DNA from 3 places in the Pseudoalteromonas sp. HL-AS1 genome. Region 2 is predicted to be linked to each of the others. Evidence: predicted binding sites of a transcription regulator. Region 2 holds the regulator's gene; each other region holds the start of a gene.
The links. Region 2 encodes LexA, which represses DNA repair genes until DNA is damaged. Its sites were predicted from a motif close to TACTGTATNNNNATACAGTA; they were not measured.
Positions count from the first base shown of each region.

Region 1 (10,091 bases), 110 kb from region 2:
ATACGGATTTCTTCTACGCAGTCTTCAGGGATTTCGCGTAAAAAGCGAGATGGGCTATGGTATTTTTCTTGCCCGTATAAACGGCGACTCTCAGCATGGCTAATGTATAACTTATCCATTGCTCGTGTCATGCCTACATAACAAAGGCGGCGCTCTTCTTCTAAGCGACCCGACTCTTCGTTGCTTTGCTGAGAAGGGAACATGCCTTCTTCTACGCCTACCATAAACACTAGCGGAAACTCTAAGCCTTTAGCTGAGTGAAGCGTCATCATTTGTACGGCGTCTTCGTGTTCTTCTGCTTGTCCTTCACCTGACTCAAGTGACGTATGGGCTAAAAAGCCTTGTAAAGGTGAGCTGTACTCTTCGTCTTCAGGCAGCTCATACTGATCACAAGCGCTAATTAGCTCTTCTAAGTTTTCTACGCGAGCACGGCCTTTTTCACCTTTTTCGGCTTGGTACATTGCCATTAAGCCTGAGGTTTGAATTGTGTACTTGGCTTGCTCATGCAAAGTTAGATCGCTAATTTTATCTTCTATTTGTTCTACTAGTTCTACAAACTTACTTACTGCACCAGAAGCACGACCAGATAAATGCTGTTGTTCTACAATTGCTTTTGCGGCATACCAAAGCGGTAACGATTCTGCTCGTGCACAATCTCGTATATGGCTCAATGTTTTATCGCCAATACCGCGTGCTGGCGTATTAATTACACGCTCAAATGCGGCATCGTCTTGACGATTACCTACTAGGCGTAAGTACGACAACGCATCTTTAATTTCTTGTCGTTCGAAGAATCGCATACCACCATAAATACGGTATTTTAAGCCTTCTTGTAGCATGGCTTCCTCGAGTACACGAGATTGCGCGTTACTACGGTATAAAATTGCGGCATCTTGTAGGGCATTACCTGCATTTAACCAGCTTCGTAGTTTGCTACTTACAAAGCGCGCTTCGTCTAACTCATTAAATGCCGCATAAATAGAAATTGGCTCGCCGTCGTTACCGTCGGTCCATAAGCTTTTACCCATACGCTCTGAGTTATTTTGAATTAATGCATTAGACGCTTTCAAAATAGTTGCAGTTGAACGGTAGTTTTGTTCAAGACGAATGGTTTCTGCGCTAAAGTCAGTTAAAAATCGTTTAATATTTTCGATTTTAGCACCGCGCCAACCGTAAATACTTTGGTCATCGTCGCCTACAATCATGATACTGCTTGTATCGCCTGCAAGTAACTTTAACCATGCATATTGAATGGTATTTGTATCTTGGAACTCGTCTACGAGCATATGTGCAAAGCGTTGCTGGTAATGACGTAGTAACGTAGGGTTATTTTTTAACACTTCGTAGCTGCGCAGTAATATTTCGGCAAAATCTACTAGTCCTGCTCTATCACAGGCCTCTTGGTAGGCGGCGTAAACACGCAGCATCATTTGCTCGTTAATATCGTATGCTTGAATATCTTTAGGGCGAAGTGCTTCATCTTTTTTGGCGCTAATGTACCAGCCAAATTGTTTAGCAGGCCATTTTTTATCATCAATATTCATTGATTTTAATAAGCGCTTGATCATCCGAAGTTGATCGTCAGAGTCTAAAATTTGAAAGGCTTCTGGTAAGTTAGCTTCACGGTGATGAGCACGTAAAATACGATGCGACAAACCATGGAACGTACCAATCCACATACCACCTACAGGGGCTTTTAGTGTTTCTTCAACGCGGCTGCGCATTTCTTTAGCCGCTTTATTAGTAAAGGTTACGGCAAAAATACTGTAAGCAGATGCTTGCTCAACTTGCATAAGCCACGCAATACGATGAACTAACACTCGTGTTTTACCAGACCCAGCACCTGCTAATACCAGCATGTTTTGTAGTGGGGCAGCAACGGCATCGCGTTGTTTGTCATTTAAGCCATCGAGTAATTGTGAAACGTCCATCGTTACGCCTTTTTAATCAATATTGTGGGCAGTATAACAGGTGTTTTTGTTAGGCTAAATAAAATACTGTTTTTATAAACAGCTATTTATAAAATAGCCTTAAAAACGAGTAACTTGCTAATTTTTTAAACAAACAAAAAAGTGTAAACGCACAATAAAAATTGCTAATTTGACCTAAAGTTAGCAATTTTTACTAACTCTCTAAATCTAGGGTAATTTAACTATTTGATTTGTAAGCTTTAATAAATTGGCATAGAGTGTGTAAGTAAATAATTATAAAATCAAATAAATACAGAGGTTAGTATGGCAGATCAAGGTTCTGGCGGTAACGTAATCGCAGCATTATGTAATATATTTTTTCCTGGTTTAGGGCAGTTAGTGCAAGGGCGTATTTTAGCGGCTATATTTTTTGCACTCGCTATTATAATAAGTTACGCACTAATTTATGTGCTTGTAGGTTTTGTACTTGTGCCTATTATTTACTTATGGTCGATTATTGACGCAGCGCGTTATAGATCGCGAAGTTAACGGCTTTAAAGTTGAATAAAATAGCGCCCTTGTGGCGCTATTTTACTTTATATGTCCTGTGGTTTGCGGGCGTTTACGTATATAATTACGCAATTAAAGATTTACAGGCAAACCCTATGGAATATCAATTTATTCGCGACCCTATTAGTGGGCTACGTATTAAAATAAGCAGTGAACACGCTATTATTGGTCGCTGGCTAAACGAAGAAATAGGCAAAGACAAAGTAGCTATGGTGCAAGCGCTTATTGCATCGGTGAGTTCAAGCTATGAGCCGCTAACGCTAAAAGGCCAAGAAATAGATTTAATATTAACCAAAGACGAAGCACTATTTGAAGCCCATGCGCTTCATCAAGACAGTGAAGACCTAATAGCGTATCAAGATGACGATTTAGCGCTTGAAGAAAATGGTTTAAGTAGTGGTTGTGGCTTTGAAGATTTCATTGATTTAATTGATTCATGGGCTGAATTTAGCGGCTCAAAGTAAACTACATATTAAGATAGTGCTGATGCGTTAAGCTTCCTTTATCTGTACTATTACACTAATCAAAAACGACAGGAATGAATATGTCTGCCAATTTAAACAAGCTAGTAGTTATGCTAGAAATGCAAAACGCCATGAACACTAAAGTACATGAGCAATGGTTTACTCAAGGATTCGAATGGTACCGCGCTATTTGGGTTGAGTGTGCTGAAATGCTGGATCATCATGGTTGGAAATGGTGGAAAAAACAAACACCAGATACCGAACAAGTTATTTTAGAGTTGGTTGATATTTTTCATTTTGGTTTATCGCTTAGAATTGACGGCAAAACTAGCTACGAAGACTTAGCAAAGCAACTTGAAGCTGAACTTAGTAATGCTCAACAAGCGGATGACTTTAAACAAACGCTAGAAATATTAGCGGCTTCTGCTGTTGCAGATAAAACGTTTAATGCAGCTGCATTTGCTGGCTGTATGGCGCAAATGGGTATGGATATTGATGATTTATATCGCGGCTACGTAGGGAAAAATACGTTAAACTTTTTCCGCCAAGATCACGGTTATAAAGATGGTAGCTATATCAAAGAGTGGAACGGGCAAGAAGATAACGAGCATTTAGTTGAAGTAGTTAAAAGCCTTGATACGGAACATGCAGATTTTGCAAAGTTAGTATATCAAGGCCTTGAAGCGCGTTACCCAAAAATCTAGCCCAAGTAAACTACGTTAAATAATCTTACGATAGTCGGTAACACTCAGGTAATCGGCTATTTCGTTATGTGGTTGTTGGCTATCAGGGTTAGCAACTGCAAGTAAGTGCTCAATGCCGTATTCTCGCGCGGCATTTAATACCGGCATACTGTCATCTACAAACAAAGTGCGCTGCTTATTAAACCCTAAGTCTTTTTGTACTTGGTGCCACAAACTTTGCTGCTCTTTACTTACTCCATATTCATGAGTAGACACTACACCATCTAGGTAGTTATCAATCGCTGTATGCTCAAATTTCAGCATGACACTCTCAGGGTGGGCGTTGGTAAGTAAAATTAACTCTTTGCCTGCTTTTTTAAGCTCGGTTAAAAAATGAGGTACGTCTTCGCGCATTTTAATTAAATGCTGAGACTCTCGTTTAAGCTCCATTATAGGCAAGTTTAATTGCTGCTCCCAATAATCTAAACAATACCACTGTATTTGACCGCTCACAGCTTGATAGCGTTTTAAAATATCTGCTTTAGCTGCATCTAGGCTAATGCCTCTAGCTAATGCGTGTTGCGCAGGGATAACGTTAAGCCAAAAATGACTGTCGTAATGTAAATCGAGTAATGTTCCATCCATGTCGAGCAAAACGGTATCGATTTTTGACCAATTTAACATAGGAATTTCAACTTATAAGGTTTATTATTGAACTAACTGCCATGATAGCAAATTAACGCCAATGACACAGAAAAAGCACCCAACACCACCACAAATCCTCAGTAACAATGTTGTTGCTAAAAGTCGCCTGTTTACTGTGGAGTCTTTAGAGTTAAAGTTTTCTAATAACGAAGAGCGCCAGTATGAGCGAATTCGCGGCGGTGGCCGGGGAGCAGTGATGATTGTTCCGTTAAGTGCAGATAATGAGTTACTACTTGTACGTGAATACTGTGCGGGCACAAACAATTACCAGTTAGGTTTTCCTAAAGGCTTAATTGATCCGGGCGAAACGCCAGAGCAAGCTGCTAACAGAGAACTTAAAGAAGAAATTGGCTTTGGTGCTGAGTATTTTAAACCATTAAGAACAGTAACAATGGCGCCGAGTTACTTTAATGCCACTATGCATATTTTATTTGCTAAGCAATTATACCCACAAACCCTTATTGGCGACGAACCAGAGCCGCTTGTTGTTGTTAAGTGGCCATTAACTCAGTGGCAGTCATTATTATACCAAGAAGATTTTACCGAAGCACGCAGTGTTGCAGCTTTGCTATTATTAGATAAGTATTTAGCGTCTGGAGCTGCCGATGAATAAATTAATCGAACCGTGTATTGAATTAGCTGAGCGTGCTGGCGATGCAATTATGGCCATTTATAAAAAAGGCGATATTGGCCAACAAGAGAAATCAGATAATACGCCTGTCACCAAAGCTGATTTAGCAGCAAATGACGTACTGGTTGCTGGATTAAAAGCACTTGCGCCCGATATCCCAATTATGTCGGAAGAAACACCTATACCAGCACTCGCCGACAGACAGGACTGGCAGCGTTATTGGTTGCTCGATCCGATGGATGGTACTGGCGAATTTATTTTAGAAAGTGGCGACTTTGCAGTAAACATTGCATTGATTGAAAATAACCACCCTGTGCTTGGTGTTATTCATTGGCCTGCAAAAGGTGTGACTTATTTTGCTACAGCTAAAAATGGTGCCTTTAAACGTGAAAACTCAATTGATAAGCAAATATCTGTAGCGCCGCCAGAGAGCTTGACGCTTGCAGTGAGCCGCCGCCAAAAAATAGAAGCGGTGAGTCAGTATTTAAATAGTCAGTTTACAACGATTGCTATTGGTTCGTGTTCTTTAAAAGCCTGTACTGTTGCAGAGGGCAAAGCAGATTGTTTTTTAAGAATTGGTCCAACGGGAGAGTGGGATACAGGTGCTTCACAAGTTATTGTTGAAGAAGCCGGTGGTTGTATTACCGATGCAGAATTTAACCCGCTAACGTACAACCAACGAGAGAGTACTGAGAACCCTGACTTTATAGTGATGGGACATCCCGACTGGGAATGGCAAAAAATGATTAATCCGCATCAAAGATTGAGCGCAGAATAGTAATTTGGTTGCTTTTTGTTCGGTTGAACAACTTTAATTAGTTTAGGTCTTGCATTAAATGTTTATTCCTATATAGTAGCGCTCTCTTCAAGGCAGGCTTGTAAATATTACGAAAATGTTTTAAAGAAATTACAGGCGCGGGATGGAGCAGTCTGGTAGCTCGTCGGGCTCATAACCCGAAGGTCGTCGGTTCAAATCCGGCTCCCGCAACCAATTTCCTTAGGGATTGAGGTTACTGTAAACTCTAACTTAAGAGATAAAATAAAGTAGTCGATAGACTTAAAATATACAGGCGCGGGATGGAGCAGTCTGGTAGCTCGTCGGGCTCATAACCCGAAGGTCGTCGGTTCAAATCCGGCTCCCGCAACCAATTATTTAATTGGAAGCCAAGTTGTAATGTAAGCAACTTTAAACAAGTCTACAAATTTCAGGCGCGGGATGGAGCAGTCTGGTAGCTCGTCGGGCTCATAACCCGAAGGTCGTCGGTTCAAATCCGGCTCCCGCAACCACTGAAATAAATAAGAATGAAATGACACGCTTAAAGCGTGTTTTTTTATGTCTAAAATTTGGTGAGTGTGGTGAGATCATCTTCACTGCATGAGGCATTCACTTCTCATAAGCGCAAGCTCCCGCCCCCTGAGATACACTTTAAAATGTTATAAACTTCTTAAAATAAATCGTTATTACTTAAAACCTTGTTTGGTTTGTGTTAAAACGGCACAAATATTTTTAGGTTGTTACAAATATGACTGAACTTTACCACTGGTTTGATTTAATAGGCATTGCGGTGTTTGCTGTATCAGGCACTTTGCTAGCGTACGAGAAAAAAATGGATGGCTTTGGGGTCGTAGTTTTAGCGACAGTAACTGCTATTGGTGGTGGTACAGTGCGAGATCTAATTTTAGATGTTCCTGTGTTTTGGTTACACGATCAAAGTTACTTTTTTGCCATACTCGCTTCAGTATTTGTTACAACACGCCTTATAAATAAACAAAAGCCGATACCTCATTATATTTTACAAACAGCGGATGCGTTCGGGTTAGCTTTTTTTGCAGTAATGGGGGCGCAAAAAGCACAGCTTGTTGGTATGCCCGATATGACTGCGGTAATTATGGCTGTAATTACAGGCTGCTTTGGTGGATTAATTCGAGATGTGCTTGCACGCGAGATCCCTATGCTATTAAAGGGTGAGCTTTACGCTATTACCTGTATAGCGGGTGGTACTGTTTATACGCTTGGCATTAGTTTTTCGTTAGCAACCGAAATGGCGATGGTATTAGGCATGTTAATGACCTTATTACTTCGTTTAGCCGCTATAAAATGGCAAATCACATTACACGTTTTTAAATATCCTGACTAAACTGGTGTAATCACACCATTTACTAGGATAAGGAATGTCGTTAGCTCGTATATTTTCTCGTGCTCAAGTGGGCATAAATGCCCCTGAAGTTATTGTAGAAGTTCACCTAGGAAATGGTTTACCTGCTTTTCATATTGTAGGTCTGCCCGAAGCGTCTGTTAAAGAGTCGAAAGACAGGGTGCGTAGCGCACTCGAAAACTCACAATTTGGTTTCCCCGATCAACGAATAACCGTAAATTTAGCCCCAGCCGACTTACCAAAAGATGGAGGGCGGTTTGATCTGGCTATTGCGGTGGGAGTTTTAGTCGCCTCTGGGCAAATAGTGTGTCCTGATATTCATAAGTACGAGTTTTATGGTGAGCTCGCTCTTAATGGTGAAGTGCGTGGTGTAAACGCTATTTTACCTTCGGTACTTGCTGCAAAAGAGCAAGATCGTTGCTGCTTTTTACCTCTTGCAAACGACAGCCTAGCAAGCTTAGTTAATGGCGTTAAACGCAAAGCCGTAAGCTCTATTCAAGAAGTATGGGGCGACCTACTTAATCAACAACCCTTGCCATTAAATATAGAGTATCCCGACTGCACACAAGCCCCTGACTTTTTACTTGATTTAAGCGATGTGAAAGGTCAGCCCGGTGCAAAGCGAGTACTCGAAATTGCTGCAGCTGGCGGGCATAATTTATTATTTTTAGGTCCTCCAGGTACTGGTAAATCGATGCTGGCCCAGCGAATGGCAACTATAATGCCTACTATGTCGGACGATGAAGCTATTTCGACAGCTGCGCTTTACTCTATTATTGGGCAATCCATAGATTTAACTAATTGGCGACAGCGGCCATTTCGTAATCCACATCATACGTGCTCAGCTGTTGCTTTGGTGGGGGGCTCTTCAAATCCCAAGCCTGGTGAAATTTCTCTGGCACACAATGGCGTACTTTTTTTGGATGAATTGCCTGAGTTCGAACGCAAGGTACTTGATTCACTGCGTGAGCCAATGGAAACCGGTACGGTTACTATTTCACGTGCAGCTAGGCAAATGGAGTTTCCGGCGCAGTTTCAGCTTATTACAGCATTAAATCCAAGCCCAACAGGGAGTCATACAGATAAGCGGGCAACTCCCGATCAAGTTATGCGTTATTTATCGCGCGTGTCGGGGCCTTTTATTGATCGTATTGATTTGCAAATAGAACTACCTCGTTTAACTAGTGTTGAACTACAAAGTACTCAGCCGGAGGAAAGTAGTGCTGAGGTTAGAGCAAGAGTTGAAACGGCTTATTACCTACAACTAAAACGTCAAGGTAAGGTTAATGCGAGGCTTAATAATAAAGAAATGAGTGTGCACTGTGTACTAGCGCCAGCAGAGTTGCAGTTTTTAGCCAGAGCAAGCGAAAAGTTGTCTTTATCGCCACGCTCTTATCATAGAGTAATTAAGGTGGCGCGAACTATTAGTGATTTAAAGGGGGCTGAAAATATTAGTTTAAATGAGCTTAAGGAAGCTCTTAATTACCGTGCATTTGAGCGCCTTATTGCGCAATTAACTAAATATTAAATAGAGAGCATGTAGCCTTTACCGCGAACGGTAACAATACGTTTTTGATCTTTTTCGTCATTTAATTTTTTACGTAAACGACCAATCAGCACATCAACAGTACGATCGTTTGGACTCCAATCGGGCTGGCCTATTTCTTCTGATATTTTTTCACGGGATGTGGCTTTACCTGCATTACTAATTAAGCAAATAAGCACTTTATGTTCGGCTTCAGTTAAGCGTGATTCAACGCCTGCAGCAGTAATTAGTGTGCGGTTATCGGGGTGAAGCTTAAAGTCAGCATATTCTATAAATTCTTCGCTTTCGTCGTCTTCTAGGTTAACGGCAACACGCTTATAGAGCGCGCGCATGCGAAGTTCTAACTCAAGTAAATCGACGGGCTTACAAATATAGTCATCAGCACCTTGTGCAAGGCCTGCAATACGATCGGCTTGGGAGTCACGACTCGATAATACAATAACGCCAATATCGGTAAGTGTGTTTAATTCTTTTGCCAGCTGAAGCCCATCGCGCTTTGGCAAAACAATGTCAATTATGGCTAATGATATAGCACCGCGCAGGTTTACCCGCTGCCTTACAATATTAAGTGCATCAGCGCCAGTGGGGTCTACCTCTATTGTAAATTCGGTATCTGCAAAGTGATTTTTGATGCGTTTAACGAGTAGTTCATCGTCTTCAACCAATAAAACATTAATAGCCATAGTACTTTATTTTGAATGCTTATAGCTCTGTATGGTAGCACCAATAGGTAAATGCTGAGAAGGGGGTTTATTAGTTTTAAGTAACTTAATATTTCAAAGGTGTATAAGACGTTATTAGAGGATTAGGTTAGCACCTTTAGACTAATTAAAAGGTGCTAAATAATTAATTCTACTATTAATAAATCTGTATTAAGTTGTTATTTTAAAGGTTCAGGCTCAGTCATTTTTATACATCGAGTCCCACCATTGAGGCTCGTTTTTTAGCTTTTTATCAAAGTATGCGAGCATGGTGTTCCACCAATCAAATCGTTTATCGCGTGCAAAAATTTGATGGTCAGCGCCTTTGTATTCGATTAACTCTACGTCCTTATTAAGCAGTTTAAGCGCAGTGTACATTGTTAAGCTTTCGCCAACAGGTACATTGGTATCGCTATCACCATGAAGAAGTAGCATAGGTGTTGTTACTTTGTCGGCATGAAATACAGGGCTATGTTGGCTGTAAAGCTCAGGGTTATTCCACGGGAAGCTATTTTTTGATGCTTCGCCAGAATATAAGTAGCCCCACCAACCTTCACCCCAATACGAGGTAATATTAGAAATACCCGCATGAGCTATTGAAGCACTAAATATATCGGTTTTAGTTGCTAATAACATGGTCATGAAGCCACCGTACGATGCCCCTAAGTTACCTACTTTTTTACTATCAACATAGTTGTATTTATTTAAAAAGGCTTGCGTGCCTT
Region 1 is NZ_CP133569.1:3,352,301-3,362,391, reverse strand. It holds gene uvrD (DNA helicase II) at 1-1,931, opposite strand, end outside; gene RB214_RS15630 (hypothetical protein) at 2,235-2,459, shown strand; gene RB214_RS15625 (YacL family protein) at 2,576-2,944, shown strand; gene RB214_RS15620 (dUTP diphosphatase) at 3,025-3,648, shown strand; gene yrfG (GMP/IMP nucleotidase) at 3,664-4,311, opposite strand; gene nudE (ADP compounds hydrolase NudE) at 4,373-4,945, shown strand; gene cysQ (3'(2'),5'-bisphosphate nucleotidase CysQ) at 4,938-5,741, shown strand; tRNA gene RB214_RS15600 (tRNA-Met) at 5,878-5,954, shown strand; tRNA gene RB214_RS15595 (tRNA-Met) at 6,035-6,111, shown strand; tRNA gene RB214_RS15590 (tRNA-Met) at 6,174-6,250, shown strand; gene RB214_RS15585 (trimeric intracellular cation channel family protein) at 6,487-7,101, shown strand; gene RB214_RS15580 (YifB family Mg chelatase-like AAA ATPase) at 7,136-8,647, shown strand; gene RB214_RS15575 (response regulator transcription factor) at 8,644-9,348, opposite strand; gene RB214_RS15570 (prolyl oligopeptidase family serine peptidase) at 9,565-10,091, opposite strand, start outside.
Region 1: uvrD (DNA helicase II) is a predicted target of LexA. The motif match lies at 1,996-2,015, and genes of this name have one in related genera.

Region 2 (10,091 bases):
TGCTTTTGGCGTTGTCAGGTAGGGTTTTAATTAAATGTCTTTTAGCCGTTGAAAAACGGGTAAATTGTTCGGCAGATACCGAAACGCACACACAACAAGCCAATAAGGCCAGAATAAATCGAGTCATATCCATCACAAATGTGAACTACAGGAATGGGCAGTTTAAAGCCTTGAAGATAAAAGATAAAGTTAACTTAAGGGCAACGCTTATATTACTAAAAAGTGCCTGATTAATTTTTTACTCAAAGTTATTTTCACTATTCATTTATTTCTCACTATTTATCGTATTTTAACCACACAAGGTTACCCGTTAAGGAGTATGCTTAAAGCTTACTCAATATGAGGATTTGGATTGCAAATGAAATTTGTTGATTATTATGCAGTGCTTGGAATATCGCCTGATGCAGATGATAAAGCGGTTAAAGTAGCTTATAAAAAGTTAGCTAGAAAATATCACCCAGATGTAAGCAAAGAGCCTCAAGCAGAAGATAAGTTTAAAGAAATAGCAGAAGCTTACGAAGTCATTCATAACAAAGAAGAACGTGTAAAATACGACGAGTTACGTCGTCACCAACAAAATCGTGCTCGTCAACAGCAAGGTAATTATGGTGGTAACAATGCCTCATCGCAAAGTAATTATCAGCAAAGCGATCCTCAAACCGATCAAGAGTTTTCTGATTTTGTTAATTCAATGTTTGGCGGCGCCGGTGGATTCAATCGTTCCGGGCAGAGCAGAAGTAACGCCGCTCGCGCGCAAAAAGGACAAGATGTGGAAATAGAGTTCCCAATTTTTCTTGAAGAGACTTTAGTTGATACCGTGAAGCCTGTTGAGTTTATGTTACCGCAGCGAGACAGCAGTGGCCGTGTCACTGAAATTAAAAAATCACTAAAAGTGAAAATTCCCGCAGGTTCAGTAAATGGCGAGCGAATTCGACTAAAAGGGCAAGGCGGATTAGGGTCAGCGAATGGGCAAAATGGCGACTTGTATTTACAAATTAGTTTAGTGCCTCACCCATTATTTGATGTTGAGGGTCATAACCTAAATATAATTGTCCCTCTTGCACCATGGGAAGCGGCTCTTGGTACAAAGCTAAATTTACCTACGTTGACAGGAAAAATCCAATTAACTATTCCTTCTAATAGTCAGTCTGGTCAACGCTTGCGTATTAAAGGTAAGGGATTAATGAGTAAAAAAGCTAAAGGTGACTTATTTGCTGTGCTTAAAATTGTTAATCCAACATCTGTTGATGATACCAGTAAAAAACTGTGGGAAGAATTAGCCAAAAAAGCTCACTTTGATCCCCGTAATAACTGGAGCAAGCCATAATGCAAATTATCGTGACACAAAAAGACGATTTACTTACTAGCAAAGAGCTATGTTTGAGCAGTGATATTAGCGAAGCAATTTTATATGAGTTAGTTGAGCATAATATTGCGGTTCCAATTGAGGGGAAGCATGTTACGCAGTGGCTATTTACTGTATCTGCAGTGACCTTAGTTAAAAAAGCGGCCCGTATCCAACATGACTTTTCGTTAGATTGGTCGGCAATAGCTTTAGTTTTACAATTGCTGGATGAGCGTGATGAGTTGATTTTCGAAAACGAAATGTTAAAGCGACATTTGAGTCGATTTAAGCACTTGGAATAAAATAAGCCCTAGGCTTATTTACTCTTTGATAAGTGGGCGCTAGCTCTCAAAAACCAATATGACTACTTTGATTTATTCTTATTTTTAATTCGGATAAATCGTTTTAGTCGTATATTTTGTATAAGTAATAATATTCCACTCAAACAAAAAAGTACGCTAGTTGCTGAAAAGCTAATAAGTAGTGGATTATTAAAATTCTCTCGCTCATCGTAATCCATAATATGTAACATCCAAAAAAAGTCGAATATTCGCCATAGCGTGCTGCGAACGGTGACAACTTTGCCGTTATTTTCTGACAAGTACAGTGTTGTGTTAAAGGTGTCGTCAAATTGGACCTGCCAAACATTGGTTTTATATCCGACTTCCCGCGTACCTAGCTTTAGTAGTACAGCGCTTGTTACTTGAGCGTCAATAAGTAAGTGTGCTTTAGCATTTGCGGTAATTTGTATTTTAGTTGGCGGTTCAAATGGTCGGCCTGTTATGCCATTGAAGCTTTGCTGCTCGTTATTACTAAAGACAGTAATAAGTGGTGTAGTTAAGAAGTTCTCAAAAATTATTTGTGTTGGATTAACCACCTGAGAGGCAATATCGTCAAGGGAGGCAACATAATCAGCCTGCGTAAATGGGTTATTAAGAGTACGTGTTGCAAGATGCTCCCCATGAACTTTATCAAGAGGGATTGCACTCATAATTAAACCACCTAGTAACCATGCTAAAATTTGTAGTGCTAATAAATAACCTAACCATTTATGTAACTTGCGAGCATGTTTAAATATTTTTTTATTCATGTTTTAGTCTTATTATTTTTAGAGGCTAGTTTATTACATTAATAGGATAAGTTACTGCGACATTTTGTCGCAGTTTAAACTATAGCTTACTGTAATCATTTAAAAATAAAAAAGATTACACTTAAATTCCTAACATGACTTATCTGTTTAATTGAGCTGAATATTTGATATCCAGCTAGCTTTAAATGCTAAAAAATACTTAAAAGCTGCGAAATATCCATATAAAGTGGTTAATAGAGCATAGTTGATTTGGTATAACGGTAAAACTGCGTTAAAGTTTGCAATGAAATTATTAGAGGATAAATACGAAACGATGTCGGAAATTCAATTTTTAAATGTAGATCTTGAGCTTGAATCAAAGCAAGATATTAGTTTGCTAGTGGCGGACTTGAAAAAAGTCGCGACGATTTTACATTATGACAAAGACGAATACCGTCAACTAGCGCGTATTGAAGCTACAGGTGAGGTGAGCACACCTGATAAAGCCATAAACCATATATGTGAGCTTATTGAATCGTGTTCGCGTAATGCGCTAAAGCAATGGTTAAGCTGTTCACGTAGAACGTTTGATATTGGTTTTGAATCAGGGACTTCTCCTAAGTGCTTTAATCAAGCCTTAGATGCAGATACATTATTGCGTATATCTGCGATTGGTGCGGGTATGGAAATTACCATTTACCCAATCGAAAAGTAACTATCTTCGCTCTACGACTGCTGCGGTCATTTTTGATACGCAGCACAGCTCATTGCGGCTATTTGTAATTTTTATTTCCCATACTGAACTACGTTTGCCAATATGAAACGCTCTAGCCGTTGCTGTTAAAGTGCCGTTGCGAGATGCTTTTAAATGACTTGCGCTAATTTCCTGCCCTACACAGTAAAATTTAGTAAAATCGACAACAAAGTTAGCGGCATAGCTGGCAACTGTTTCGGCAAGTACAACGTTAGCACCGCCGTGAACCATGCCCATTGGGTTATGATGCTCAGGAATTGCCGGCATTGTGGCAACCAAATAATCATCGCCAATTTCTGTGACTTCTATCCCCATAGTTTTCATTAATGTTCCTTGGCCATTAATGCCTTGTTCTAACTGCTTGCACAGCTCTAAGGTGATGGGCTGGTACCAAATACTCATAATGTCTCCTTTGCATTTTTAATCATTTATAAACTTAGCTTTAGTTATATCCCTAAAATGTACACAAGTGAAATTACTTTAGCTATTTTAAGGCTTAATTTAAATTTGCGATTTTTATTTAACTGTATATACTCACAGTTAAATGTACTGTATGGAAAACCAGTTGTATGCGACCATTAACGAACCGCCAAGCTCAAATACTCGAACTAATTAAAGTTTTTATTAAAGACACTGGTATGCCTCCTACACGTGCTGAAATAGCGCAAACATTAGGTTTTAAAAGTGCCAATGCTGCTGAAGAACATTTAAAAGCACTTGCTAAAAAAGGCGCAATTAAAATGAAACCAGGTGCAAGCCGTGGTATTCAATTAATTGAAGAAGAAGAGCCAGAACAATTAGGTTTACCGCTTATAGGGCGTGTTGCTGCTGGTTCACCTATTTTGGCGCAAGAGCACGTTGAAAGTCACTGCAAAATCGATCCATTAATGTTTAAACCGGCTGCAGATTTTTTACTACGCGTTAACGGTATGAGCATGAAAGATATTGGTATTATGGATGGTGATTTACTTGCTGTACATCGTACTCAAACCGCTGAAAACGGACAAGTTGTTGTTGCCCGCCTAGACGAAGACGTAACTGTAAAACGTCTTGAGAAAGCGGGTCGTAAAGTATTACTTCATGCTGAAAACGACGATTTTGACTCTATTGAAGTAGATCTTGAGAATGAGTCTTTTAATATTGAAGGCTTAGCCGTTGGCGTTATAAGAAACGCTGATTGGATGTGACTTTAAAAATAGCTTTTAAACAAGCAGTTTTATAAATGCGTACTAACTAGTACGCATTTTTGTTTTAAAATTTGTACTAAAAATAGGGCGTAAACAGCCCACTGACTATTTAAGCTGTAAACTTTTTTGCACTTATATTTTCCCCCTCCGAATGCGTTAAACCCCTTTGTTTTGCTCATATTTTGAACTTTCTGTTGCCCAGTTGATTACCGATTTTTTATTAATTATTCAATATCACCTGATTGTTTTTTATACTAAAACTTGCTTGTTGTTCGTTTTTTAGCTAATTGTTAATGTGCTGAGCTAATAATAACTCACAGCTTTTTAGTTTTGAGAACACACAATATACATAAACTCGTTGTTGGCGCAGCAAAACCAATCAATATTAAATAAGATTGGCTAAAAAAATAAAAATAACGAATTGGCGTTTAAGCCGTATGCCTCTTCGCTTTGCATTCGCAATAGCATCAAAGGAGCCGTCACATGGGTAAACTGACCTCTACCTTGTGGCTTATATTATGTGTTTTTTCGCACCCAGTTTTGGCTAACAGCCAATACAATATGCGCAAAGGCGTAACCGATATAAGCAATAATGTATATCAGCTGCACATGACCATATTTATAATATGTTGTGTGATTGGGGTGATAGTGTTCGCAATTATGTTTTGGGCACTTATTCATCACCGTAAATCTAAAGGGGCTGTACCTGCCCAATTTCACGAAAGCACTAAAGTAGAAATACTTTGGACTGCAATTCCGTTTGTTATTTTAATTGCTATGGCAGTACCAGCCACTAAAACCCTAATTGCAATGGAAGATGCCAGCAAAGCTGATCTCACTATTAAAATTACGGGTTCGCAATGGAAATGGCATTATGAATATATGGGTGAAGATGTAGAGTTCTACTCTATTTTATCTACCCCGCAAGATGAAATCGCGAATCTTGCAGATAAAAATCCTAACTACTTACTTGAGGTTGATAAGCCTCTTGTACTGCCAATAAATCAAAAAGTACGATTTTTAATGACTTCTGACGATGTTATTCACTCTTGGTGGGTACCTGATTTTGCAGTTAAAAAAGATGCTAACCCCGGCTTTATAAACGAAACATGGACGAACATAAACGAAGAAGGTACTTACCGAGGCCAATGTGCTGAGTTGTGTGGTAAAGACCATGGCTTTATGCCCGTTGTGGTGGTCGCTAAATCTGAGGCTGATTTTAAAACATGGCTTGCAGATGCAAAGCAGGCTAAACAAAAAGCAGCATTAGCAGATGCCGCATTACTTGATAAAACCCTCCCAAAAGAAGAGTTAATGACTTTAGGCGAACAAGTATATATGGCTAATTGTGCTGCATGTCATCAACCTACTGGCATGGGGTTACCGGGCGTATTTCCTGCACTTAAAGGCAGCCCGATAGTGCTTGGCGATATGAAAGATCACATTGATGTAGTTATCCATGGACGACCTGGTACGGCAATGCAAGCATTTGCCAAACAGTTATCTATAAAGCAATTAGCAGCGGTTATTACTTATAAACGTAATGCGTGGGGTAATGATACGGGTGATGTTATTCAACCGAGTCAAATACAGACAGCACTTGATGCCAAAGTGGAGGCGAACTAATGAGTAGCATAGTAGAACAACCTAACGCCAATGAAGCTCATCATGCTCATCACCCAGCTAAAGGTTTTAAACGCTGGCTTTACACAACTAATCATAAAGATATAGGTAGTTTATATTTAATTTTTTCGCTGACCATGTTCTTAATTGGTGGTGGAATGGCCATGGTGATCAGAGCTGAATTATTTCAACCAGGTTTACAGTTGGTCGACCCTCACTTTTTTAATCAAATGACCACAGTGCATGGTTTAATTATGGTGTTTGGTGCGGTTATGCCCGCCTTTACAGGCCTTGCTAACTGGATGATACCACTTATGATTGGCGCGCCAGATATGGCATTGCCAAGAATGAATAACTGGAGCTTTTGGATTTTACCGTTTGCGTTTTTAATCCTATTGGCATCGTTATTTATGCCTGGTGGGGGTCCTGCATTTGGTTGGACTTTTTATGCACCACTGTCCACAACATACAGTAATGATAATACTGCATTGTTTGTATTTGCCGTACATATTATGGGGATTAGCTCAATAATGGGCGCAATCAATGTGATTGTAACCATAGTGAACTTACGTGCCCCCGGCATGACATGGATGAAGTTGCCCTTATTTGTATGGACGTGGTTAATTACTGCCTTTTTATTAATAGCGGTAATGCCTGTACTTGCAGGAGCGGTAACTATGGTGCTTACCGATAAGTATTTTGCTACCAGCTTTTTTGATGCCGCAGGCGGTGGCGACCCGGTGATGTTCCAACACATTTTTTGGTTTTTTGGTCACCCTGAAGTATACATAATGATTCTTCCTGCCTTTGGCATTATATCTACAATAGTACCTACCTTTTCTCGTAAAAAACTTTTTGGCTATGCCTCAATGGTATACGCCACATCCTCTATAGCACTATTGAGCTTTATTGTTTGGGCTCATCATATGTTTACCACTGGGATGCCGGTCGCTGGCGAGTTGTTTTTTATGTACGCGACCATGCTTATATCGGTACCTACAGGAGTCAAAGTATTTAATTGGGTTGCCACAATGTGGAAAGGCTCAATAACTTTTGAAGTGCCAATGCTTTTTAGTATTGCGTTTATTGTGCTGTTTACCTTGGGTGGTTTTTCGGGATTGATGCTGGCAATTACACCTGCTGATTTTCAATATCACGATACTTATTTTGTAGTGGCGCATTTTCATTATGTATTAGTAACAGGGGCTGTATTTTCGATAATGGCAGGGGCTTATTACTGGCTGCCTAAGTGGACGGGCAATATGTTTAATATCACGTTAGCTAAATGGCATTTTTGGCTATCGCTGGTGAGCGTGAACGTACTGTTTTTTCCTATGCATTTTGTAGGGCTTGCCGGTATGCCGCGTCGAATTCCCGATTATGCTCTTCAATTTGCCGACTTTAACGCAATCATAAGTATTGGTGGGTTTGCCTTTGGTTTATCGCAATTGTTGTTTGTAGCTGTGGTAATTAAATGCGCTCGTGGCGGTGATAAAGTGCCTGCAAAAGTATGGGAAGGGGCAGAAGGCCTTGAGTGGGAAGTTGACTCTCCAGCGCCATATCATACTTTTTCTACGCCGCCGGTTATTAAGTAATGACACACGCACCGCTACTCAAACGTTTGGTACTTATTTGCATAGGCATGTTTGCCTTTGCCTTTGCCTTAGTACCTTTGTATGACGTGTTTTGTGATGTAACAGGGCTTAATGGAAAGCCTTCGCTTGAGCAAGCAGAGCAAAGTACACAAATAGTACAAAACCGAGAAGTCGGCGTTAGCTTTACTACTCACGCACAAAGTGGTGCACCGTTTGAAGTTAAATCAAAAGAATACAGTGTAGTGGTAAAACCCGGTGCAATGCGTGAAGTAATGTTTAGTGCAAAAAATAACAGCAACCTAGATAAAGTAATGCAGGCTGTACCATCAGTCTCACCAGGTAAAGCGGCAAAGTATTTACATAAAATAGCCTGTTTTTGCTTTGATCAGCAACCTCTAAAAGCAGGGGAAGAGCTTGAATTTAAATTACTTTTTTATGTTGATACCGCATTGCCAAGCGACATTGAAGAATTAACTTTATCTTATACCGTATTTGATATTAGTGAACAGCTGGTGGCAAGTAATAACTAGCTTTTTAAACTAGTGTGAAACTAGGAGTAAATAAAATGAATCAAGAATATGAGCATTATTACGTACCTGAGCAAAGCCCGTGGCCTATTGTAGGTGCTGTTGCATTGTTTTTTATTGCAGTAGGGGCAGGCTTGACTGTTATGAGTGTAGGTAAAGAAGGTGGTAGCGGGGTTTATCTGCTTTATGCCGGTATTGCTGTGCTTGTGTATATGTTGTTTAGCTGGTTTAAAAATGTAATTAGTGAATCGGACAAAGGTTTGTACTCAGCACAAATGGATCGCTCTTTTAGACAAGGTATGAGCTGGTTTATTTTTTCTGAAGTTATGTTTTTTATGGCCTTTTTTGGTGCGCTTTTTTATGCACGGGTATTGTCGGTACCTTGGCTTGGAGGTGCAGACAATAATGCAATGACTAACGAGGTTTTATGGCCAACTTTTGAAGCTGTTTGGCCGCTAGTTTCAACACCTGCTGGCGAAACTACTCAGGCTATGGGCTGGCAAGGCTTACCACTTATAAATACCTTAATACTGCTTACTTCCTCAGTTACTTTACATTTTGCCCACGTAGCGATGGAAAACAATAAACGCACTCCACTTAAGGTTTTTTTAGGCGCTACTATTTTATTGGGCGTTTGCTTTTTAGGGCTGCAAGTTGAGGAGTACATGCATGCATATAATGACCTTAATCTAACGCTAGATGCGGGTATTTACGGTAATACGTTTTTTTTATTGACTGGTTTTCATGGCATGCATGTAACGCTAGGAACCGTACTTTTATTTGTAATATTTTTACGGATATTAAAAGGGCACTTTACTAAAGATAAGCACTTTGCTTTTCAAGCAGCTGCTTGGTATTGGCACTTTGTTGATGTGGTGTGGCTGTGTTTGTTTGTATTTGTATATGTGCTGTAGCGTTTATTGGCGAATTATTTGCTTTAATAAAACCAAGTTTAAGCGCTGCAATAACAACAACTAAAACAACGATCGAAAACAATACGCGACGACCTAAAAAGTGAGACATAGGTCGTCCCCCTGTTTTCCCTGACACCATAATAAACAATGCTCTAAATAAGTTAAAAAGTATAAATATTAACAACAGTACGATAATAATTTTAATAATCACTGAGTTGACCCTTTATGCAGTTAGTTTTATGGCACAAACAAAAGCTTAGCTCACTAATCACACTTTGTATGGTTGTGGTTGTTGTACTTGTGTGTGTGCGATTAGGGTTTTGGCAGTTGGAGCGAGGTGAGCAAAAGCAGCAACAACTAACCGCCATAGCTAAGCAACAGACTCGTGGTGTGATGAGCTGGTCTCAATTACTTAACTTGCCTGATAGCTGGAACAAAACTGGTGTATTGGTTAAGTTAAAAGGGCGGTTTGTACAAAACCAATATTGGCTTTTAGATAATCAAATTTATAACGGGCAAGTAGGGTACGACCTACTTGCTTTACTAAAGCCAGATAGCGAAGAAAAAGTGATTTTAGTTAATTTAGGATGGGTAAAAGCGCCTATATCTAGAGATACACTGCCAAAGGTTACTCTGCCTACAGGTGTTTTTATTCTTAAAGCGCAAATAAAAGAAAATAACTTAAGTAGCTTTACGCTTGAAGATAAAACTACAAATAACGACTTACCTACAAGAATCCAATCTATCGACTTGAATATGCTGAGCACCCAAAGCCAGCAATCATTAATTAATTTTATGGCTTACAGACAAGGTACTGGTGATGAGATTGCAACACCTCATTATGAGGCCGTTGTTATGAGCCCTCAAAAGCATAATGCCTACGCTTTGCAATGGTTTTTAATTGCTATTGCATGTGCTGTTGTGGCTATTTTTGCGAGTAAAAAAAGGACACATAATGAAAAATAATCCCCTTTTGTTGTTTGTGGGTTGCTGTGCAATCCCATTAGTTTTGGCATATGGCGCATTAAAGTTTGATTGGTTGCCTACTGCAATTACTAATAATGGTGAGTTTTTAAG
Region 2 is NZ_CP133569.1:3,466,434-3,476,524, reverse strand. It holds gene RB214_RS16170 (endonuclease) at 1-127, opposite strand, end outside; gene RB214_RS16165 (DnaJ C-terminal domain-containing protein) at 359-1,327, shown strand; gene RB214_RS16160 (chaperone modulator CbpM) at 1,327-1,647, shown strand; gene RB214_RS16155 (hypothetical protein) at 1,710-2,435, opposite strand; gene RB214_RS16150 (hypothetical protein) at 2,749-3,129, shown strand; gene RB214_RS16145 (PaaI family thioesterase) at 3,130-3,570, opposite strand; gene lexA (transcriptional repressor LexA) at 3,738-4,355, shown strand; gene coxB (cytochrome c oxidase subunit II) at 4,839-5,981, shown strand; gene ctaD (cytochrome c oxidase subunit I) at 5,981-7,573, shown strand; gene RB214_RS16125 (cytochrome c oxidase assembly protein) at 7,573-8,103, shown strand; gene RB214_RS16120 (cytochrome c oxidase subunit 3) at 8,139-9,014, shown strand; gene RB214_RS16115 (DUF2909 family protein) at 8,917-9,225, opposite strand; gene RB214_RS16110 (SURF1 family protein) at 9,240-9,980, shown strand; gene RB214_RS16105 (hypothetical protein) at 9,970-10,091, shown strand, end outside.

Region 3 (4,759 bases), 810 kb from region 2:
TATAAGAACCATGTCAAACACTATTGGGCTTAAAATTAAAACTATTCGTGAATCACTTCATTTAAGTCAGGCTAAGTTCTGCGAATTGCTTGATATTGGGTTAAGTGGTTACAAGAAGTATGAGGCTGGAATCTCTGAACCTGGAGCTGGTAATTTAGAAAAAATTGCTAATCACCCACAGACAAAAATGTATTTAATGTGGTTGTTTACAGGTGAAACTAATCCTGCAGCTGGACAAATTGCTCCAGGAGATTTAATCAGTCAACAAGGCCTGTTGGATGAAGAAGAGTTTGAAAAAGAGTTTATTGATACTTCAATTAAATCGTTAATGATGTTCTTTCATCTTGATTGGTTTAGGGTAAACCCAGATAAAAAGATTGATATTAACGACTGTGGTAAATTGTTGCTAAAAGACTTGAAGCCTGTGATTGACGCCCGCGCAAGCAAGCCCGCCAATAGCCAAAAAACAGCATAAAAAAAGCCCGCATTTAGCGGGCTTATTATTTACTTGTTATTTAATCGTTTTATTTCTTCATCTACTTGTTGCTTTAAGTTTTGGTAGGCTGGTTCAAGCTTCTGCCTTAGTTTTGGTATTTCTGCATATGTACCGTGATTTAAATTTTGAATTACATGAACAAGGCTTAACTCAAAGTTACTGCAAGCAAGTGCTTCATCATAATATTCACTATTAAGATTGCCTGTATTTTCTACTAACCTATCAAAGTCGCTGCAGATAACATCTAACTGTTTATCATAATTCTTTTTTACGTCATAAAATCTTAGCTTATCGCTCTCTTTGAATGGCCCTTTAAACCAATAGTCTAGCTCGTCAACTTTTGATTTTAATTGATAAATTAAATCTATTGGCTTTAACTGTTTACGCTCTTGGGTTTGTTCTGTAGGTGTACTTTGTGTGCTGTTATTGGTTTCGGTATTACTACCGCCACTTAAAATAGCGGCAATGGCCAATAAAACAATACCAAATATAACTGCTGATTTTTGAGTTATGTCTTTATGTGTTTTGCCTTTTGATTCGGCCTTTTCTTTGTTTGTTTTGTTTATTTTGTTAAGCACTGGCGGGAAGAAAAACCCAGCTGCAAACATACAAATTACCCCTGACAGGTGATCGCCTAAATCAAAATACATTATTACTGATATAAGTGATAACACCCCGAGTACCCACGTTCCGACCTTGACCATATTTATTCCTTTTATTTTCCGTAATATGTGTAGGTATATACATTAATTTATCGTTCATGTTTTAACAAGGTACGCCTTTTTAATGAACATTAAAAAACCCGCCTTAGCGGGTTATTTAACAAGTTTGAATATGGGACGTTCTTGCGCGGGTGGTATGTTAGTTGGCTTTTTAAGTGCTTGGTTTCTAAACATGGTGGCGCGTTTGTGTACCACGTTCATTGATTCTATTTTATCCCAGTTATCTGGCTGTTCTATTGTGGCGCCTAAATCCATGACTATTGAGTAGGCTACACCGCCATCGTCTTGTTGGGCTGCTGTTCCCTCTGGCATGTAGTGCTTTATTTTATGTTTAAGTATGGTTTCTATGCCTGTTGTGTTTTGGCCGCGCACTATTGCGACTCCGGTTATACACAACGCCATTGTTAAACAGATAAACATTACTATAAGTAACGGCATTTAAATTCCCTCTTTTGTTAGTAGGCCAGTAAATTTTTTAGCTGGGTAAATAGCAACAACGCCTAACGATAATAAGTTGAGCGCCACCACACTAAAGCTATAAGCTGGTGACAGCATGCTGCTATCTAGCAGGCCACGCATGATAAATTGTATTAGCTGCACAACCGATTGAGCTAGTGCAAGGTATAAGCAAAGCCGCGCAGTTGTTGAAAACGTGCAACCCCTAATGTTATGCATAAAGAATAGCGCTATGACAAATGCCATTGAACAACTAAACATGGTGAAGTAAAAAAACTGCCTGAGTGCTAGCTTGCTCATTTCTATTGTAATTATGTATTGAGCTAGGCTTGAGCTTACAAAGTGAAACACCATCACTGTAAGTGCAGCAATAAAGCATGAATGCATTGTGTGATCATCAATTGATTTTAAATTACTTTTACCACCAAAAAATAACGCCAGGCGGTGCTTGTTAAGCGTTACTAGCAAATAAAGAATAATAAGCACTTCTAGCGCTCTTATTGTCCAGTCTGTAGCAGTTATAAAATCAATCATGTGTTTTCCTTGGTGGTGTAATTAACCAGCAATAATGCTGGTTAATGATTTGTGCTGGCTTAGTTTAATTTTGGTGGCTCTACACCGCCGCCGCCACCGCCATTGTCCTGAGTATCTTCACCACCACTTACCTGCGCTAATAAAAGTACTGATTTTCCGTTTACGTGTTGCTTGTTCATAACTTAATCCTTTTTTTGTTAAAAGAGCTCTGTTTAAGAGTCAATTTCATTGTAATGATAAATTTTATAATAGCAACTCGATATACTGTATATAAAAACAGTTGCAACTTCCGAACAAGCTGATTTATAACAACTTAATAGTCAGCGATTTCACCTGTTTTTAATACCAAAAACACCTGTTTTTTTTACTCGTTTTTAACTTACATGTTACTTATATTAGAGGTAGCAATACGTTACAACTTTTGTTAAATACACGTGGTTTTGTCTTTCTTCATCCGAACACTTTTTTAAACTGGCTAAAATAGGGCTAAAATAGGGCTAAAATTAATTTAAATTATTTTTGTTAAGGGGTTTATTTGGTGATTATTTCTAATGTGGATGTGGGACCTGGCATAAAAGAACTAGAAAACAATTTAGATAACAGCCTTATAACTGACGCTACTTTTATTGGCCGTGCCAGTGGCAACAGTATGGAAGGGGTTGGTATTTTCAGCGGGGATTTATTGATTATTGATAGGGCCGCAACGGTTAAACACGGCGATGTAATCGTAGCTGCTTTAAATGGACTGTTCGTTTGTAAAATAGCCGACTTAAAAAACAACCAGCTTTTATCTGCTAACCCTGATCACCCAGCGGTAAAAATAACTGAGCATGATGAATACAACGTTGAAGGTGTTGTTGGCCAGTCGATTAGATTGCATAGAACGAGTAATTTGTTAGGGTGAAACTCGCTATCTAGCGAGTTCTTCTTTTTAATTATAAGCCTTTCATAATTTTTTTATGGAGAAATTCTTCATGTGATTTGAGCTGCATTTCTTTCCAAGAAGAAAAGTTAGTGTTACTCACAATAAAAGCTTCCCACTCTTCATCTGGTATAGCTTTAAAGTCTTCTGGAGTATTAACAACAAACCCACTTGCATCAACGAGTTCATCTAAACTTGAGTAACTTGAATAGCGAGATATAAACTCATCCGTCATTACATCGCCAACAGCAATTGAGTCCTGTTTCCCCAACTCTTCTAAGTTCTTTGTTAATTTATTTAATCCACTCATATCGGTTTTTATAGACACTACAATTCCCTTTTCATTTTGGTTAAAAACCTAGTTTAGTTAGATTTTGCAATTCATCAAATTTCTTATACAAAAAAACCCGCTAAGTAGCGGGCTTCTTTATTTAATTTTACTTTTTATATAATTTGCTAAAGCCATAAACAACTCACTTGCTGGACCTGCGAGAGCTACGTTTGGATTATCTTCGTTTTGTTGTCGGTTATGGAAAGAGAACTTAACAATCGTGAGTAATAAAGTTAAGCCAGTGCCAAGTATAAATGCAACTAAAGTTATGATTGACCCTGAATAAAGCATTTTATTTTCCATACTTTGAGTTGGTTGTTTGGCATTTTCTTTGGTTGCCTTTTCCGCCTTAAGCTCAACGTTATTTTTTTTACTTTTCTTTTCTATATCTAAAGCTGCTTTATCTTTTAGGCTTTTCTTTTCTTTTTGTATAGCGGAATTATCATTCTGACTAACAGCTGCTATCGAACTATCTTTTAAAGGCTTTTTATTTTTTTCTATTGTTGTATCTGTTCGATGTTCAAGGATATGAGTTAGTGACTTTTCAGAAAGTTCTAAACCAGTTTTCAAGAAACAAACAGCAAGAAACATAGCAACTATAAAACCAAGTGCTTTAAAACCAAGATAAAACCTTTCTTCCCAAATTTTAAACCCAAGAATAGTACTTTCACGTTTAAGAGTAGTAACATCATGATCTCTACTCAATTCCACATTGTTAGAACTTACGACCCCGTCTGAAAGGTCTAAGTTTTCATCCTCATTTCTATTAGACATAAAAAAGCCCTTAAATTAAAGGGCTAGATTATATTAATAATTTGTTCAGCTCAACTTTATAAAGTGAGATACCCTAGGTTCTTCAATCTATAATACATTGCAGCTTCTGATACTTGGAAGATTCTAGCAAGCTCTTTAATATTACTAATACCTTTAGCAAACAACATTGTTTTAATTGCATCTAAAGGCATAAGAATTTGAGCAGCAAAATTATTAGCTTCTCTTTCTTCCCAATCATCTGAATTAGAATTAAATGCAGCTGGCATATCAATACGCTGCATCTGTTTACCTGGCTCAACATGACCTAATGCATGGTGACCTAACTCATGTGCTAGAGTAAAACGCTGACGATTTAAGCTTTCTGTACCATTACAATAAATAACCCGCTGTCCTTGATTATTAATTTCAGCTAGACCACTTAAGCCTCTAAAGCTTTCATGCTCTGGATTAAAACAGTTAATAGAAGCGACTTTGATGTCTAGTTTAGTCGCAATATCTTCGATATTTACAGGTAGACGCCAGTC
Region 3 is NZ_CP133569.1:604,915-609,673, reverse strand. It holds gene RB214_RS02785 (helix-turn-helix transcriptional regulator) at 11-475, shown strand; gene RB214_RS02780 (hypothetical protein) at 505-1,200, opposite strand; gene RB214_RS02775 (hypothetical protein) at 1,312-1,656, opposite strand; gene RB214_RS02770 (hypothetical protein) at 1,657-2,208, opposite strand; gene RB214_RS02765 (S24 family peptidase) at 2,747-3,112, shown strand; gene RB214_RS02760 (hypothetical protein) at 3,144-3,458, opposite strand; gene RB214_RS02755 (hypothetical protein) at 3,558-4,235, opposite strand; gene RB214_RS02750 (ImmA/IrrE family metallo-endopeptidase) at 4,292-4,759, opposite strand, start outside.
Region 3: RB214_RS02765 (S24 family peptidase) is a predicted target of LexA. The motif match lies at 2,471-2,490, and genes of this name have one in related genera.